DNA from 4 places in the Novosphingobium sp. fls2-241-R2A-195 genome. Region 3 is predicted to be linked to each of the others. Evidence: riboswitches for the same ligand, from Rfam matches in the RefSeq annotation. Region 3 holds a riboswitch; each other region holds the start of a gene.
The links. Region 3 has a riboswitch for cobalamin ahead of QRN25_RS20150 (HoxN/HupN/NixA family nickel/cobalt transporter). Riboswitches for the same ligand answer to the same signal wherever they lie in the genome.
Positions count from the first base shown of each region.

Region 1 (4,168 bases), on a different contig from region 3:
TCCTCGATCAGCGGGTAGGGCCCCAGATGTCGGACGCGCACGCTCGCCTCCCATGAGTCGAGCACGATCGCCGCGCCGGCAGAGACCGCGTTCTCGACCGCGTTGGGAATGCGATCGCCATTGTCGTAGCGCGAGTGACTGGCGACATAGCTGCCGTCGAGTGCCAGCCACGGCAGCGGCCGCCAGAACCCGACTACCTCGTAGCCATGACGCTTGCTGGCGCCAGTCGGCTCCACCGCGTTGGAATCGCCGACGAAGCGCAGTTCGCTGCCCACGTCGAGCCACCAGTACGTGGCCGTCAGCGAGACGGTGCCCAGTTGCAGGCGCCCGCCCAATTCCTTGCCGGTGCCGCGCACGAGCACGGGCACGGGGGATTCCACGTTTATCGCGCCGCGCACGTCGTTGGAGTGGAAACCGCGTCCCCAGTTGGCGTAGACCTCGAACTGAGGGACGATCTCGTAGGCTGCAGATACCTTGGGTGATATGATGGAATCATGCCCACTGCCGGTTCCCAGATCGGCCGCCACGGCATCTCGCGCGCGAACCGTGTAGCGGTAGTAATCTGCCCGCATGCCGCCGGTCAGCCTGAGGCCACGCGCCGGCTTCCAGGTCGCTTCACCGTAGAGCGCGCCGGACAGTTCCTCGACGTGGTATCGTCCCAGTGAGGACAGGAAGGCGCGGGTGTCTGCGCGATTTACCCCGACATTGCCGATGTGATCGTAGCGGTTTTCGGTTCCCACGCTCAATTGCAGCGTCGAGTCCACATCCCACTGCTTGCGCGCGGTGAGGCCCACGATCCAGCGCTTGTCGAACTGGTCGATCTGCGCACTGGTGCCATCGGGATCGGCGTACGTCGGGTTCGAATACATGTTCCAGTTGTAGTACTGGGCATAGACATTCGCGTTCCAGCTCGGCTGCCGCATCGCGATGTTGCCAACCCAGCGTGTGGTGCGGCCGCGCGCCGAAGGATCGGGCGAGCAGAACTCGTCAGGACACAGCGCGCTGCCGATGATCCGCTCCGGGATCTGCTCGGTCGGCCGCCAGGTGGCGTGGTAGGCATGGAGCGAAGCTTCGAGGGTGCCTCCGCCGGTGGGCGCGGTGTACTTCGCGAAGCCGGAGTAATGCCGAAGGTGTTCTGCCTCCTGCCAGGGCCCGTCATAGCGCTTCGCCTGCCCCACCAGCGTCAGGCTGCCACCCGCCACATCCTTGACGGTTCCACCGGCGGCCAGGCGCCCCGACATGTAGGATCCCCCTTCGACCGAGATCCACGGGCGGTCGAACCCATCGATAGTGGTCATGGAGGCCGCGCCCGCCAGTGCGAAGTCGCCGCCATCGGCGCGGTACGGTCCCTTGCGAAAATCCTCTCGGGCGACGACCTCGGGGATCAGACCGTTGAGATCGAGATAACCCTGACCGTGACCATGGCTACGCAGGTTCATCTGCACGCCGTCGATGTAGGTCGTGAAGTCGGTGCCGTGATCAAGGTTGAAGCCGCGCAGGAAGTACTGGTTAGCCTTGCCGCTGCCCGAATGCTGCGCCGCCACCATGCCGGGCACCGCCTCGAGCAGTTCGGCGACCCGCAGCAGCGGACGGACCAGCAGGTCGGATCCGCCGACGCTACCTTCGCTGGCGGCATGAGCGGTGCCGATCTTGGCCTCGCCGCGTCCGAACACCACGATCTCACTGGAGCCGCCGGGTGCGATGTCGGCGGGGACCTCTTTGGCTTGCGCTGGCACCGTCGCCAGTACCATTGCGCTGCCAGTCGCGATCCCTGTCGCGATGCGCACCAGCGCAACGGTTGTCATCAAATTCATCGTCATTCCCCCCGGGCGCCTGCGACTGGGTGGGAGACGTGCCGCCATAAAGACGGTCGGCACGCGCCTGCGGCCGGACGCCGCGGGCGACCGTCTGCGCGAACCGATGCGGCCTCCACCGCTGGTTCGTCGCTCGAACGGAATGATTCCGGGCCCTGGCCACCCCCTGGACCACGGCATGAGCGACCAGACGCAGGCAGGTCTCCTGGCTCACGGGTCAACGCAGCGATGCACGGCCTTCCCAGGCCTCGCATGTTGCAGCGTCCGGCCCAGTGACTGGCGGCAGGACCCTTCGCCCCGCCGCGCATATGCATCGCGCTCACCGCTTACAGTTGCAGGGACAGCCTCGGATTCGAGGGGCAAAAACCCCTCTCACCGCGTTCCCTTTTAAGCCTCTTTCGAAGCACCGGCGCGATCTCGTCCGCGCCGATGAGGGCGCAGGCACAGCGCGCTATCCCAACCCTTCCCAAGACACAAGAGTGTCTGATTGGTCGCAGAATGTTTTTGGAAATATCGCGCGGCGCCGCAGCGGAAAGATTGCGGATATAAAGAAAGCAGACAAGCCGGAGTAGACGTAGGCAATCCGAGTCTGAGTGTCAGCTAAGGATCGACGGCAGTAGCGATTGACAGGCACCTTATGAGCACTGCCCAGCCGGGTATTGGTAATTATAAGTAACTGTCAATATGGGGGCTGTACCATTCGTCGATCGTAAGGCTGCGCCAAAACTCTGTCGATATCCCGATTTTTTAAAGGATTTCATGCCTATCGACACGATCAGTTCTAACACCTCGCCTTTGCTATCCTCGGGCAGTTTAAGAATCCTCGTCGCGATGGCTAAGGTGTCCGTCGCGGCGAGGAAAGCTTGCTTCCGAACTGATGGTTTCCAGATCCCGGCCGTCAACGTGTATTTTTACGCAGCGAGACTTCGTCGAGCGCTTCGCCGGTGGCAGTGTAGGCGCGGTAGGTCAGGTGATCCGGAGTCACATCGATAACTTGATAGGCCTGCGTGCGTGACGCCGACTTGCGCGCCCAGGTCAAGCTGCCGACATCGTACATTTTGGGACCGGCCACCGACACCGCATACGTTGAGCCGGCATCGTCGGTGGTCGGGCCATCTGGGCCGATTGCGCCGCGTGCATAGCCATGGTCGTGGCCCTGCAGCACCAGATCGACCTTGTACTTGTCGATCAGCGGTTTCAGTGCCGCGCGCACTTTCGGGTTGTCGCGGCCCGGTTCGCTGGAGAACAGCGGGAAGTGCAGGAACATCACCGTCCAATGGCTGGGGTTGTGCGCCAGAAGGCCATCGAGCCACTTGATGATGGATTTCCTCGCCTTCTCATCGCGGTCGACCTGCATGGAATCGATCGAGATCAGGCGCAGGCCCTGATAGTCGGTGTACCAGCTGGTTTCGCGGCTGGCGGGAACGTCGGCCGGGCCGTCTTCGGGCAGGGTGAACTGGCGGCGCCACTGGCCGTTGATCGAGGAGCCGGCGCGGGCGGTCTCGTCCTTGACGTATTCGTGATTGCCCGGCGTCGGCATCTGCGGGGTCTGGGCATAGAGGAAGCCGCCGGCCGTGAACCATTCGCCCCATTCGGCGTCGCTGTCGTGGCGGTTGATGAGATCGCCCGCATGGATCGTGAACGCCGCGTCGCCCGCCTGCCGGAAGGCCATGCGCAGCGTGCGCGAGGCTTCGGACAGGATCTGGTTCTGCATGTCGCCCATGTAGATGAAGCGGAACGGCTTCGCCTCGCGCGAGGCGGTGCGGAACTGCAGCCATTCGGACCAGTGCGTGCCGTCGCCCACGCGGTAGGCGTAGACGGTATCGGCCTGCAGGCCCTTCAGCACCGCCGAGTGATAGGCGGCACGGAAGGCGGGGTCCTCGCGCACGGGCAGGACGGCGTCGTCGGTCGTCGCGGCGAGGGTCATCGGGGATTTCACGAAGTCCGGGCTGCTGGTCGCCACCGCATATTGCACCTGCCCGGCAGAGCCCGGCGCCGAGCGCCAGGTCACCGCCATCTCGCTCGCCGGGTCGGCGGTGAGATTGAGCACGATGCGCTCGGGGTTCACCGTCGCCGGGGCGAGGATCACCGCAGGGGGCGCGGCGGGAACGGCATCAGCCGCCCCCGCCGCGCTGAGGGGAAACGCGCTCAGCAACAGCGCGCTGGCAAGGGTTCGGGTCGCAGTCATCCTTGTTCCCCTCAGAAGATCATGTTGAAGCCGAGCGTCATGCTGCGGCCGTTCTTGACATAGGCGCGGCTGGCGCCGGTGCCGGACGAGACGGTTTCCCAATATGTGTGGGAATCGAAGAGGTTGCGGACCTGGAACTGGATCGACGACTTCTTCATGAAGGTCT
Region 1 covers NZ_JARVRY010000021.1:71,197-75,364, reverse strand. The annotation lists gene QRN25_RS15525 (TonB-dependent receptor) at 1-1,820, opposite strand, end outside; cobalamin riboswitch at 1,993-2,240, opposite strand; gene QRN25_RS15520 (purple acid phosphatase family protein) at 2,713-4,002, opposite strand; gene QRN25_RS15515 (TonB-dependent receptor) at 4,014-4,168, opposite strand, start outside.
Region 1: another riboswitch for cobalamin. It lies ahead of QRN25_RS15525 (TonB-dependent receptor); the one in region 3 lies ahead of QRN25_RS20150 (HoxN/HupN/NixA family nickel/cobalt transporter).

Region 2 (4,168 bases), on a different contig from region 3:
CCTTACAGGCTCATATCCAAGCGGACATCGAAGCGCCGGGGCGCGCCGAGCAGCCATTGCGAAGAATTGCTGCCGATCGGGTAGATCTTGTCGAAGACATTGCTGATCCGCCCGTCGATCGCCAGCTTTTCGCTGATCGTCCAGCGCAAGCCGAGATCGACCACCTCGTAGCCCGGCACGCGCAAGGTGTTGGCGTTATCTGTCCATCGCGGCGCGACGAAGCGGGCGGAGACACGGGCCTGCAACGGCTCCAGGAAGCGCCAGTTCGCCGAGATATTGGCAGTCTTAGTCGGTATCCCGGGCGGCGTGTTCCCGGCGCGGTCGATCACGACGCCGTTCACCACCTCGCCGAATTCCTTGAAACGGGCCTTGAGGATGGTGCCATTGGCCTCGATCCCGAAGGCGTCGGTCAATTGCACTGCCAGCGTCGCCTCGACACCGCGTGAAGTCCGCTTGCCAACCTGCTGGGTAATAAGACGGTTCTCCGGGTCCGGGGTAAGAAGACGCCGCTTCTCGATGTCGAACAGCGCAATGGAGGCGGAGCCGCGCCCTTCAAGGAAGCGCTGCTTGACGCCGACTTCGAACTGGCGTGCGGGCGAAAGGCCAAAGTCCTTCTGCGCGTTCGAAGTCGTGATAAGCGCGCTGATCGGGTCGGTGCCGACTGTGAACGAGCCGTAAAGCGCAGTATCGACCGCAGGGTTCAGGACCAGCCCAAAGCGGCCCGAAGTACTGTGATACTTCCGCTTGAAGCCGTTCGCCGGCGTACGCGCGTCGATGCGCTCCAGATCGTACCAGTCCTGCCGGAAACCTCCGACCAGCGAGGCCCAGTCACGCAGTTGGAGTTGGTCTTCCATGAACACCGAATACTGCGTGGTCAGGGTGCGGAAACCGAGCGTGGTGGGCACCGGCGTGATGAAGCCGCCGGGTTCAAAGTCGAACGGATCGACCACGGAACTGCCGCCATAAGGCGAGTTGTTGATGTGGCGGAACTTGACCCGGTTGACGTCGAAGCCGACGAGCAGGCTGTTCTCCACACCCCCACCCAGCGGAGTACGCAAGGTGAGGTCGCCGCGATCGCCGATCTGGTCCTGACGGTGGACGATGTTCAGGTAGTCACTGCGCGTCACCAGCCCGGTCGTTGCGGAATAGCGATAACTTTCGGCGTTGAGCCAGTCGCGATCCGAACTAAGGTAATAGGCCACGTTGCGCAGCGAAATCGCATCCGATGCCTGCCACTCGGTCGTCAGACGTGTCCAGTTGTCCCGGAAATGATCCTCGCTGCCGGTGATGTTGAAGTTGATGAAACGGAAGCGCCTGTCGAACTTGCCGTTGTTCAGCGGACTGCCGAAATAGGGCAACATCTCGACGTCGCCGTAGTCGGAAGCCAGCGTGAAGCTCAACGTCGGGCTGGCGTCCCAGCGCAGCGCGCCGGAGATGGCGAGGTTGCGGTTGTCGCTGTTGCGGTCGAGCCAGCCATCCGAGCGTGTGAAGCTGGCTGCGACACGATAGGACAGACCTCCTCCCACGGGCCCGCCAGCATCACCCGCGATCTGCATCGCGTTGTCCGAGCCGTAGGCCACGCGGGCCTGCATGATGCTGCGGTCGGTCGACGGCTTCTTCATGATGACATTGACCGCGCCGCCGATCGCGCCCTCGCCTGATATGACCGAACTCGGCCCGCGTAACACGTCGATCCGCTCCACCGTCCAGGGATCGACCGGGAAGGTCAGCGTGCCCGAGGCCACGAACAGGCGCGTGCCGTCCACCAGCAACTGCACCGACCCCTGCCCCGAGAAACCGCGCGCGGCCATCGCCGTATTCCCGTTGCCCGGAGAACCCTGGAAGGTCAGACCGGTCGCGCGGCTGACCGCTTCCTGGATGGAAAGGTCACCACGCGCCCGGATCGCATCACCGTCCAGCACCTCGATACTTGCCGGAGTTTCAAAAACCGTGAGGCCGAGGCGGCTGCCGCTGCTCTTCGTATCGAGGCTGGTTTCGGCACGCAGGCCCGTTACCAGGATGGTCTCTGTCGGATCGGCCTCGTCTGCGCGCGCGGCCGAGGAAAACACGGATGAGGAAAGCGCTGCGAAAGCGGTCGCGGCGCACAGCGCATATTGGGAAATCGTCATGTGAGAAACAAACCCTGTCCGGCGTCATCGACGTCTGACGAGGGCGTCCGCGCGAACGGTCGGCCCACGCGACGACACGACGCCCCCGGCGCCGTCGCTTGGGTCGATGCGGCCCCCGCCGCACATGCGTCGCTCAGACGGATTTCACCGTGCCTCGGCCATCCCCTGGACCAAGGGCAAGAGCGACCGGACGCTGGCAGGTCTCCTGGCTTGCGGGTCATCGCACGATGCACGGCCTTCCCAGGCCTCGCAGGAGTTAGCGTCCGGCCCAGTGGCTGCGACAGGGCACTTTGGCCTGCCGCGATATGCATCGCGCTCACCGCTCACAGTTGCAGGGACAGCCTCGGATTCAGGGGCGCGAGCCCCCTCACCGCGTTCCCTTTTAAGCCCCCTTACGGGAGCACCAACGCGATCATGGCCTCCCGAACCTCGAGAGACGGGAGCCGCCCTACGCGAAGGAAGTGGCGCTGGCAAGCATCGCCGTACGACGCGTGCTTCCGCCCTTCCTTGTCCTTGCAAGGTCGCGCTACGCTCGTGCGATCTTTGGCACTCTTGCCGCAAGATCTCGTACACCGACTTGACCGATGCGGACAGGCGATGCAGCCATTGTCCAGGAGATGGACGGCGCGGCCGTAAGCTCCGATAACCGCGCCTTCCCTTGCGATGCCAAGGACCTGCCGATGCCATTGCCTGCCGATGTGGAATTTGCACGGCTCAACATCCCGCTTCTCCGGCATTTTCCGGAACTGGTCAGCTCGCTTGGCGGAAATCCCGGCGAACTGTTGCGGTTCGCCGGGATTTCCGCCCAGGATTTTCGCGACGACGCCGTTGCGCTCACATATCCCGAGGCGATCCGGCTCCTGACCGTTGCGGCGCACCGGCTGGACTGCCGGGATTTCGGAATGCGGCTGGCTCTGCGGCAACGCGGCGGAGCGATCTTCGGGCCGCTGGGCAATACGATGCGCAGTTCGAGGACGTTCGGCGATGCCCTGCGCTTTGCAAGCGAGCACATCAGCGCACACAGCCGCGCAGCGCGCGTATGGCTGCGGCCGCATGCTGCCGAGGGCACCATATTCGCCGGCCATGAACTGCTGTTCGAAAACAGTGCCGAGCGTATCCAGGCCATCGAGCAGATCCTTTTGATCGGTCATGTCGAGGCGATGGAGATGACCGGCGGCTATGCCCGCGCTCGCTGCGTACATTTCCGACACGAGCCGCTCTCTCCGCTCGCCGACTATCGTCGCTATTTCGGCTGCGAGGTGCTTTTCGGGGAGCCGTCCGACGGGATCACGTTCTCGGACAGGGATCTCGCCAGTCCGATCCTCAGCCAGAACACCCAAGTCCATAGTGACTTGGCCGCCTACATTGAGAAGCACTTTCCCAAACGAAGTCTACCTTTTGACGCGGAAGTGCGCGGCCTTATCATTCGCAGGCTGGCGCAGGGGGACTGTGCCAGCGTTGAAGTCGCGCGTGCACTGAACATCCACCATCGTACCTTGCGCCGCCGGCTGAAGGAGGAGGGCACCAGCTTTCAGGACGTCAAGGACGGGGTGCGCCGCGATCTGACGCTCTACTACCTGCAACAGACCGACCTCGATTTCCGGGGGATCTCCGAAAAGCTCGGCTTCGCCGAACAAGCGGTGTTCTCCCGCCGCTGCCAACGATGGTTCGGCCAGTCTCCCACAAGTATGCGCAGCACACGCCGCCTCCAGGAAAAAGGCAGTATCTTGTCCTCATAGGCAAAAGCGATCCCACAGCGAACCAGCGGGCGCGGGGCGCACCCTGACCTTGGGCACCCGTCACGAGACGCTTGGCAAACTCGCGGTCGTATGCGTCCTTCCGGATTTCACTTGAGAAACTCCCGTCAAGACATTGCCAGTGCTTCGAAACTCGTCTTCAGCGGTTTCTCGAACAGACACTCAGAAAGCCCGAACCACAGCCATCGACACGATCACCCCTTGCTTTTGGTTCCTTTCCTCGCTTCCGGTGTAGGCACCCGCACGGCTCGGTGAATAGAAGCGGCGCCACCGGGAACTATC
Region 2 covers NZ_JARVRY010000004.1:345,019-349,186, forward strand. The annotation lists gene QRN25_RS04540 (TonB-dependent receptor) at 3-2,129, opposite strand; cobalamin riboswitch at 2,308-2,550, opposite strand; gene QRN25_RS04545 (AraC family transcriptional regulator) at 2,714-3,868, shown strand; gene QRN25_RS04550 (TonB-dependent receptor domain-containing protein) at 4,049-4,168, opposite strand, start outside.
Region 2: another riboswitch for cobalamin. It lies ahead of QRN25_RS04540 (TonB-dependent receptor); the one in region 3 lies ahead of QRN25_RS20150 (HoxN/HupN/NixA family nickel/cobalt transporter).

Region 3 (4,168 bases):
CCGCTCGACCGTGTGCGTATCGATGCGATGCTCGAATGCGGCGCGGCGATGAGCGCCGTGCTTGAGATCATCGGCCCGGACATGCCCTTCATGCTGTCGCGCGGCAGTCACGACACCTGCCTTGCGACCGTGGTGCCGCCGGGCGGCTCCGAGGAGGCCATTGCTGAGGGCTCGACGCTTGCGCTGGCGATGCTGGCCGGGCACGTCGCTGCGGTGCTGGCGAAGGGCGAGCGCGCGCCGCATGCCGCTGATGTCCAGTTGGCCTCGACTTCCATCCGCCTTCACTGACAGCCTGAACCGGCAGCCGGGCTGACAGGTTTCCCCGAACTGTCCCGTCAGAAGCCCGGCCGGGAGGGGATGACGACGGGTGCGCCGTCCACTTTGGTGGTGACATAGGCATTGACGACCGAAGGGCCACACCGCGATGCTCGCACGGGCCAACCAGAGCCAGCAGAGCGTCCTCTCGCTGCTGCACTAATAACGCAATGTTATGTAGAGCCTTCCTGTCCCGGAAGATTCGAAAAGGCCGTGGTTCCTCATGGTCCGAGCTTTCTTGCGTTGAAAAAGATCCACTCTCGTTCCCTCCCGCTTGCGGAAGGGAACGAGGGTTGGTCGTTTGCGACCTAGTCGCAGCGGGGTGGGTTGGCCGTTGCCCGCATCTCTACCGTGTCCAGCCCGCCCCAACGGAACACGGCCCAGCTCAGTAACCAGCACATCACGAACAGGCCGATGATCAGGAATCCCAGCGTGTTGAACTGCTCCGAAAGCGAGGCCGCCCCGGACCATACGCCGCCCTCCAGCCCGAATTTCTCCGACAGCAGCGCGGCGGTCTGGATCGAGCCGATCACCAGCGCCACCATGGCGGAGATGGCCGTGATGACGATGTTGTAGTAGAGCTTGCGGATCGGCTTGACGAAGGCCCACTCGTAGGCCCCCAGCATGATGACGCCGTCGGCGGTATCGACCAGCGCCATGCCAACTGCGAACAGCGCCGGGAATACAAGTACCGAGCCCAACGAAATCCCGTCTGCCGCATGGGCGCCGGACAGACCGAGGATGGCGACTTCGGTGGCGGTGTCGAAACCGAGGCCGAACAGGAAACCGAGCGGCGCCATGTGCCAGGCATGGCGCACCAGCCGGAACACGGGGCGCAGGATTCGCGCGATCAGCCCGCGCCCGGCGAGCAGCATGTCAAGGTCTTCCTCGGCATAGGTCCCGCCGCGCCGTACTTCGACGAAGCGCTGCCAGACCCCGCGCAGGATCGCGAGGTTCATGATCGCGATCAGGAACAGGAAGGTCGCCGAAATGATCGTGGCGATCACCCCGCCCGAGCGGCCGAACGCCTCGAAATCATCGAGAGTGCCTGCTGCCAGCGCGATGGTAGTCGCGGCGATCAGGACAATGGCGGAATGGCCGAGCGCGAACCACAGGCCCACGGTGATCGGGCGCTGGCCCTCCTGCATCAGCTTGCGAGTGACGTTGTCGATGGCGGCGATGTGGTCGGCGTCGACGGCGTGGCGCAGGCCGAGGCTCCAGGCGAGGAGGGCGGTGCCCAGCATCACCGGGCTGGCGTGGAACAGGCTGAAGGCCCAGCCCCAAACGAGGAGGTTGGCGGCGGCAAGTATGGAAAAGAGCACAGTTATCCGGCTCTTTAGAGGGGTTTTCGCAGGCGACATCGGCGTCATGATCCGTCTTCGCGTCGGCGACCTGACGGGGGACTGCCGCGCCGTCGGCGCGGTCGGCACGGGAGGCCCCGGACGGACGCGGCAGCGCCCGGCGTACCTCGCGCCGATGCGGCCCCCGCCGCACGTTGCGTCGCTCAGACGGACAGTTCCGTGCCGCGGCCATCCCCTGGACCAAGGCAAGAGCGACCGGACGCAGGCAGGTCTCCTGGCTCGCGGGTCATCGCTTGATGCATGGCCTTCCCGTGGCCTCGCATGTCGCAGCGTCCGGCCCAGTGGCTGCCGGTGTCCACCTTCGGGGCACCGGCCTATGCATCGTGCTCGCCACTTACAGTTGCAGGGACAGCCCCGGATTTGGATGAGAACATCCTCACCGCGTTCCCTTTTAAGCCCCTTGCGGGGCACCGGCGCGATCTTTGTCGAAAGGCTCGGGATGAGCGCTTCGACGCGGCTTTCCTAATCGCGCGGCCGTCCCGCCGCAAGAGGCGCGCGCTATTCGGCGATGTTCATGGCGTAAATGCGCCGGGCGAAGCGCCAGCGCCCGCCGTGGCGGACGAGTTCGTCGTCGTAGCGGGCGGCGAATTTCATCACCTTGCCTTCGATCCGGGCGATTTCGCGCACGTGGCAGCGGCCCTTGGCAGTGTCGCCCGAAACCTGGATCGCGCCGGGCATGGCGAAAAAGACCATCGCCTCCATCGTGGCGAACAGATCGTCCCAGGTGCGGGAGAGGGCCTCGTGGCCCCGGACTTCGGCGTGGCTGGTGATCCACTCGGCATCGGGCGCCCAGCAATCGAGCCACTGCGCCTTGTCGATCCGCGATGCGGCGTCGGCGTACGTCTCCATCAGTTCGCGGATGGCGGCGCGGTCCTCGGCGGGGCCGGTGAATTGCATGAGGCTCTCCCTTTTGCGGGGAGGGTGTGGTGATGCGGGAGGCGAAGCAAGGGGAGGGGCATCGCGGTGGCAATGGATGCGTTTGGGCTCGGGGCTTCGACAAGCTCAGCCTGAGCGGGTTTGGAGGTTTGCGCTACTGCCGCTCACCCTGAGCTTGTCGAAGCCCCAGCAGTCAGTCGCACCTCCTCAATCCATCACCGACACCGAAATCCGCCGGTTCCTCGGGTCATGCGGGTCGGTGGGGATTAGCGCTTCGTGGTCGGCCGCGCCCTCGATGCGGTGGAAGCGGTCTTCGGCGATGCCGTCGTGCATTCCCTGCCGCTGGCACTAGTGGTGGAGCCCAGCACTTCGCGCGCTCGCCGCGCTGCTGTGCCTGGTCCCCTCGATCTCCGAATGCCTGCGGCGCAGCCGATCGAAGTGATCGACGAGATCGGCTGCGCCGGCCGGCCCCATGATGCGATGGGCCTTTCCGCCCCCGTTGAAGAAAGCGCCTCCGAAGAAAGTTGGGTCGCATGAATATCGACCAGATGTCCTTTTCCGCCCGCAGCGCTAACGAGGGCAACGTGGCCGACCGGGTTCGCCGCCTCCTGCCGATGGTTAAGCGGTAAGCCTGGTACGTCCACGGCATCGGGCCGCCCGGAGAGGATCTAGCGCAGTTGGGCCTGGCGGCCCTCACCGAATGCGTGCAGATGCACGACCTTCAGACCGAGGACGGCTTCGCCGCCTACGCCAAGATGCGGGTGAGGGGGGCGATGTTGGACCTCGTGCGCCGCGCCGGGCACGCGCGGGACGTCCGAGCGACGCCGCATGCTGGCCGACAAAGAGACGCAGCTCCGGGGCTGGCTCGGCCGCGATCCGAGGCCCGACGAACTGGCACAGGCGATGGGCATTGGCGAGTGCGAATTGGTTTCGCTGCAGGACGCCGCCCGCCCGATGCGCTTCGAGCCGATTGACAAGGTCTATTCCGATCAGTCGATGACCTGCGCCACGGAAACGCCTGACAGCTTCGCGATGCTGGTCGATGTCGAGATGCGCGGCGCGGTCATCGCGGCGATCACCGACCCGCCGGATCGGCTCAAGCTGATCGTGCAGCTCTACTTCGTCGAGGAACTGAACCTAGCTGAGATCGCCGAGGTCTTGCAAGTTTCGATCCCGCGTGTGCACCAGCTGAAAGCGCAGGCGATCGACAAGCTGGGAGAGAGCCTGAAAGGCGTCGCCGAAGTCCTCTGACCGGCACAATCCGGGGATTCGGACGAGGGCGGCGAAATTAATCGCACCCACAACCCCTTGGGGCTGCACTTTTTCCTTGCCCCCACATATTCCTGTGGGAAGATGATTCACGCACTCGATTTGCGCGCGATCTTGCCTATCTCTGGCCTTTCCGCCCAAGCGTGAAAGCGTTGTGGGTGAACGCAATTTCAGACGATCCACCGGAGCCGCCCATGTCCCTTCTCGAAGCCCGCAAGACCTACAAGCCCTTCGAATATCCCTGGGCTTACGACTACTGGAAGATCCAGCAGCAGGTCCACTGGCTGCCCGAGGAAGTGCCTCTGGGCGAGGACTGCCGCGACTGGGTGCAGAACATCTCGGAGCAT
Region 3 covers NZ_JARVRY010000027.1:63,865-68,032, forward strand. The annotation lists gene QRN25_RS20145 (hypothetical protein) at 1-288, shown strand, start outside; gene QRN25_RS20150 (HoxN/HupN/NixA family nickel/cobalt transporter) at 624-1,676, opposite strand; cobalamin riboswitch at 1,864-2,106, opposite strand; gene QRN25_RS20155 (nuclear transport factor 2 family protein) at 2,175-2,573, opposite strand; gene QRN25_RS20160 (hypothetical protein) at 2,829-3,089, shown strand; gene QRN25_RS20165 (sigma-70 family RNA polymerase sigma factor) at 3,381-3,803, shown strand; gene QRN25_RS20170 (ribonucleotide-diphosphate reductase subunit beta) at 4,016-4,168, shown strand, end outside.

Region 4 (4,168 bases), on a different contig from region 3:
CGTTGCCGATCGCCACCACCGCACCTGCCAGATGCGGCCGCCACAGCTCCAGCGCGGCGGCGGAGCGGGTATTGCCCATGGTACGGGCGAGGTCCGGTACCTGGCTGTCGTTGAGGGTGCAGATCACCCGGTTGTCTGCGGGCAGGCGCGCGCGGGTCACGCCCTCGGACACCATGCGCGCATCGCACAGGATCGGCGCACCGGCGACCAGCGCATCGCGCGCTGCCGCCGCGAAACCGTGCGAGAAGCGGATATGCGCTTCGAGGCCCACCATGCCCGCCGCATGGATCATGCGCACCGCGACCGGCTCCTCCTCGGCCCCGAAGCGCACGAGATCGGCCTCGGCGCGGATGATAGCGAAGGACTGGCGATAGATCGCGGCGCCGTCCTTCTCGTAGGCATGCGGCATCAGGAAGCTCCAAGGCGGGCGAGAATGTCGGCGCTGTCCAGCCCTCGGCACAGCGGCTGCGCATCGGCGCGGGCGCCGAAGACAAGGTCGTAGCGTCCGCCGCGGCCGGTCACGGTCACGTCGGCGGGCAGCGAAGAGGCGCAGCCCTTGGCGCACCCGGACACATGCAGACGGCCCGGCACGAGGGGGGCAAGCCGCCGGGCCAGATCGCGGGTTTCCACGCTGGCCTGCGGGCAAGCGGGGGCACCGGGGCAGGCATCCACCCGCAGCAGCGGATCGGCGGGATCGGTCACGAGACCGGGAACATCGGTCGAGCAGCCCCCTTCGACGAGCAGCACGCGCCAGGGCGTCAGGCGCACTCCGGTGACGCCGGGGCTTCGCATCAGGTCCAGCAATGTCTTCGCCTCGATGCCCCCGAACGGCAAACCACAGGCGATCCCGTCCCGCCGCCGGCCGGGCGCGATGGGCGGTTGAGGCGGGGCGGGCCGGGCACCATCGCAGGCCAAGGCGGGCAGCGGAGCGTGGTGCCGGGCCATCCGCCGCGCCTTCGCGCCGCCGCTTTCGACGAACCACCGCGCGAGCGCCAGCAGGGCATCGACCTCGCCGCCGACCGTCAGCTTCACGCCCTCGGCTCGCCCGTCGGCGCGCAGCATCAGCGGGCCGTCGAGGGTGCGTTCGATCCGAAAGTCGCCCGGCTCGCGCGCCAGCACCGGCGCCTCGCCCGCATCGATGACGAAGCCGACCTTGCCCGGCAGCTGCGGAAATCCCGCCAGCCGGTCGCGCAGTTCGTCGGCGATGCGCGCGGTGTCGTCGCCCGCACGCCAGTCCGGTGCAGCGAGGATGTTGCGGTGGCTCTCCCGCTCGCCGTCACCATCGACGAGACCGAGCGCGCACAGATGCTCCAGCAGGACCGGCCAGTGCACCTCGCTTACCCCGCGAATCTGGAAGTTGGCGCGCCGCGTCAAGTCGATCAGGCCATTGCCATAGGCCAGCGCGGCCTCGCCCAAGGCAACCGCCTGGGCGGCGCTCATCCGGCCGAGGTGCGGCTTGACCCGCACCAGCAGTCCATCTCCGGCCATCATCGGACGCCAGGCGTTGGGGCACCAGCCCCGTATCACGCCCTCTTCCTGCAGGCTCACAGCCATCCCACCCCGCGCGCCGGGCCGAACCTGAGGATGGGGCTTACCGGCCACAGCCGACCGACGCGGGCCGACGGGCGGGCGCAACAGGCGCCCGGCGACACGCGCGCGTGCAGCCCCAGCCGCACCGCTTCGTCGCCCAGACGGAAGAACAACCGTGCCGTGACCATCCCCTGGACCAAGGCAAGAGCGACCAGTGCGCCGGCAGGTCTCCTGGCTCGCGGGTCACAGCTTGATGCACGCCTTCCCGGACCTTTAAGGCCCAGTGGCTGCCCCTCGAAAGGGCGAGTGCATCGCGCTACCCGCTTACAGTTGCAGGGACAGCCGCGGATTTGGGAGCAAGCCCCCGCACCGCATTCCCGATTAAGCCCCGTCAGGGGCACCGGCGCGATCATGTTCGAAGAACGGAGTTTCCCCACCCTTCGAGCGCTGCGCCTTACAGCGACTTTGCAGGAGGGTAAACTCCTGTTCGCCAGGATTGATCGTCATCGAATCAGTCGATTGCGATCGGTGCCCGCAGCGACTATATCCACTGCACCCCTGACGGAGTGTGTAATCATGAACTTGTCCCTGACCGCATCGCCTACCCGCCTTGCCGCCAAGGAAACCTGTGTTCATGCCTGCCTCCATTTCCATTTCCAAACTCACCTGGCCCGCGCCTGACGGCCGCCGCGTTCTTGATGACCTGACCCTCGATTTCAGCAAGGAACGCGCCGGCCTTGTCGGACGCAACGGCATTGGCAAATCGACGCTGCTGAGCCTCATCTGCGGCGACCTGTCGCCGTCCAGAGGAACCGTTCGCGTTCAGGGCACAGTGGGATTGCTACGGCAGGCTGTACAGGCATCGGCCGACGGCACCGTGGCGCATCTGCTCGGAATCGCCGATGCACTCGCGGTTCTTCGCGGCGCCGAAGCCGGCACCGCGACGTTGGACGAACTGGTCGAGGCCGACTGGACCGTGGAAACCCGCGCAGCCGACGCACTGGCCTGCCTAGGGCTGCCGATACCGCTCGATACGCCGCTCGGCTGCCTGTCGGGCGGACAGAGGACACGCGCGGCGCTGGCGGGATTGCATTTCACCCAGCCGGATTTTCTGCTGCTTGATGAGCCGACGAACAACCTTGACGCAGAGGGCAGAGCGGCCGTCATCGATATGCTGGCGCACTGGCGTGCAGGCGCCATCGTCGTGAGCCATGACCGCGAATTGCTCGACGCCATGGACTCGATCATCGAACTTACCTCGCTGGGGGCCGCGCGTTATGGTGGCAACTGGAGTGATTACTGCGCACGCAAGGCCGTTGAACTCGCTGCCGCCGAGCATGATCTCGCATCGGCCGAGCACCATCGGGCGCAAGTGACCCGCAAGACGCAAATAACCGCAGAGCGTCAGCAGCGGCGCGATGCAGCGGGAAATCGCCAGGCCGGTCGTGGCGGCATGCCGCGTATCCTGCTCGGGGCCCGCCGCGAGCAGGCGGAAAACAGCGGCGGAGAAAACAGACGCCTCGCCGAACGGCAGCGCAGCGAGGCGGAACTCGCTGTGAAACGGGCAAGGGCGCGGATCGAAATATTCCAGCCCATCTCGGTTCAGATCGCGACGACAGGCCTTAACCCGTCTCGCGATGTTCTTACGCTCGAGCATGTCTCCGCAGGATACGAGGATGGGGCATCGATATTACGCGACATGTCACTGCGCATCGTCGGACCCGAACGGGTTGCGATAACCGGAGCGAATGGCAGCGGCAAATCGACTTTGCTGCGGGTCATCATCGGCGAACTTACCCCGTCGTCAGGGCGAGCGGAATGCCACGTTCCCCGTAGGCTACTCGATCAGCAGGCCACCATCCTGCACAAGGAACAGACCATCGCTGAGAACTTCTCGCGACTAAACGAGGGGGTGGACAATAATGCATGTCGCGCGGCGCTGGCTCGTTTCGGCTTCAGGGCAGCAGCAGCCGACAAGGCCGTCCACGCCCTGAGCGGAGGTCAGATCCTGCGCGCCGGCCTTGCCTGCATCTTGGGCAACCCTGCTCCGCCGCCGCTCCTTATCCTCGACGAGCCGACGAACCATCTCGACCTCGAATCGATCGCTGCGATCGAAGCCGGATTGATGGCCTACGATGGCGCGTTAATCGTGGTCAGTCACGATCGACGATTTTTGGATCGAATTCGCATTACGCAGACGGTCGAACTGGAAACTGGCGGCTGGATCCGCTCGACATGAGCATTGACCGAGAGGCCGCAGACTGAACCGAGCAATGCCGTGCGCCCGATCTTGGTCGCCAAAACAAGGCCTAGCCCCGGAACATTACGCAGCTATCGCTATTCACCATGCGCGGTCGGCGGCTGGGTCATTGCGCCGGGCGGGCATCACTTCATGGAAACGCCGATCGGAGACCAGGTAATCGCCTAAGCCCTGCCGTGAAGCCGTCCCGGCGACGGTAACACCTGAAACCAAAACCCACGCTCAAGCGATGTGGACCTTATGGAACCGCCAGCCGCATCTCAACCGCCTGCGACGATATCTTTCGCCAGACGACGGCGGCGCTGGCGCATCGCGCGGAATGTCCTGCTTGCCATTCTCACCGCGATCTTCGCTGTCTGGTTGCTTCTGTTCATAACC
Region 4 covers NZ_JARVRY010000004.1:384,103-388,270, forward strand. The annotation lists gene QRN25_RS04695 (precorrin-8X methylmutase) at 1-409, opposite strand, end outside; gene QRN25_RS04700 (ferredoxin-like domain-containing protein) at 409-1,554, opposite strand; cobalamin riboswitch at 1,735-1,950, opposite strand; gene QRN25_RS04705 (ABC-F family ATP-binding cassette domain-containing protein) at 2,165-3,769, shown strand; gene QRN25_RS04710 (AsmA family protein) at 4,031-4,168, shown strand, end outside.
Region 4: another riboswitch for cobalamin. It lies ahead of QRN25_RS04700 (ferredoxin-like domain-containing protein); the one in region 3 lies ahead of QRN25_RS20150 (HoxN/HupN/NixA family nickel/cobalt transporter).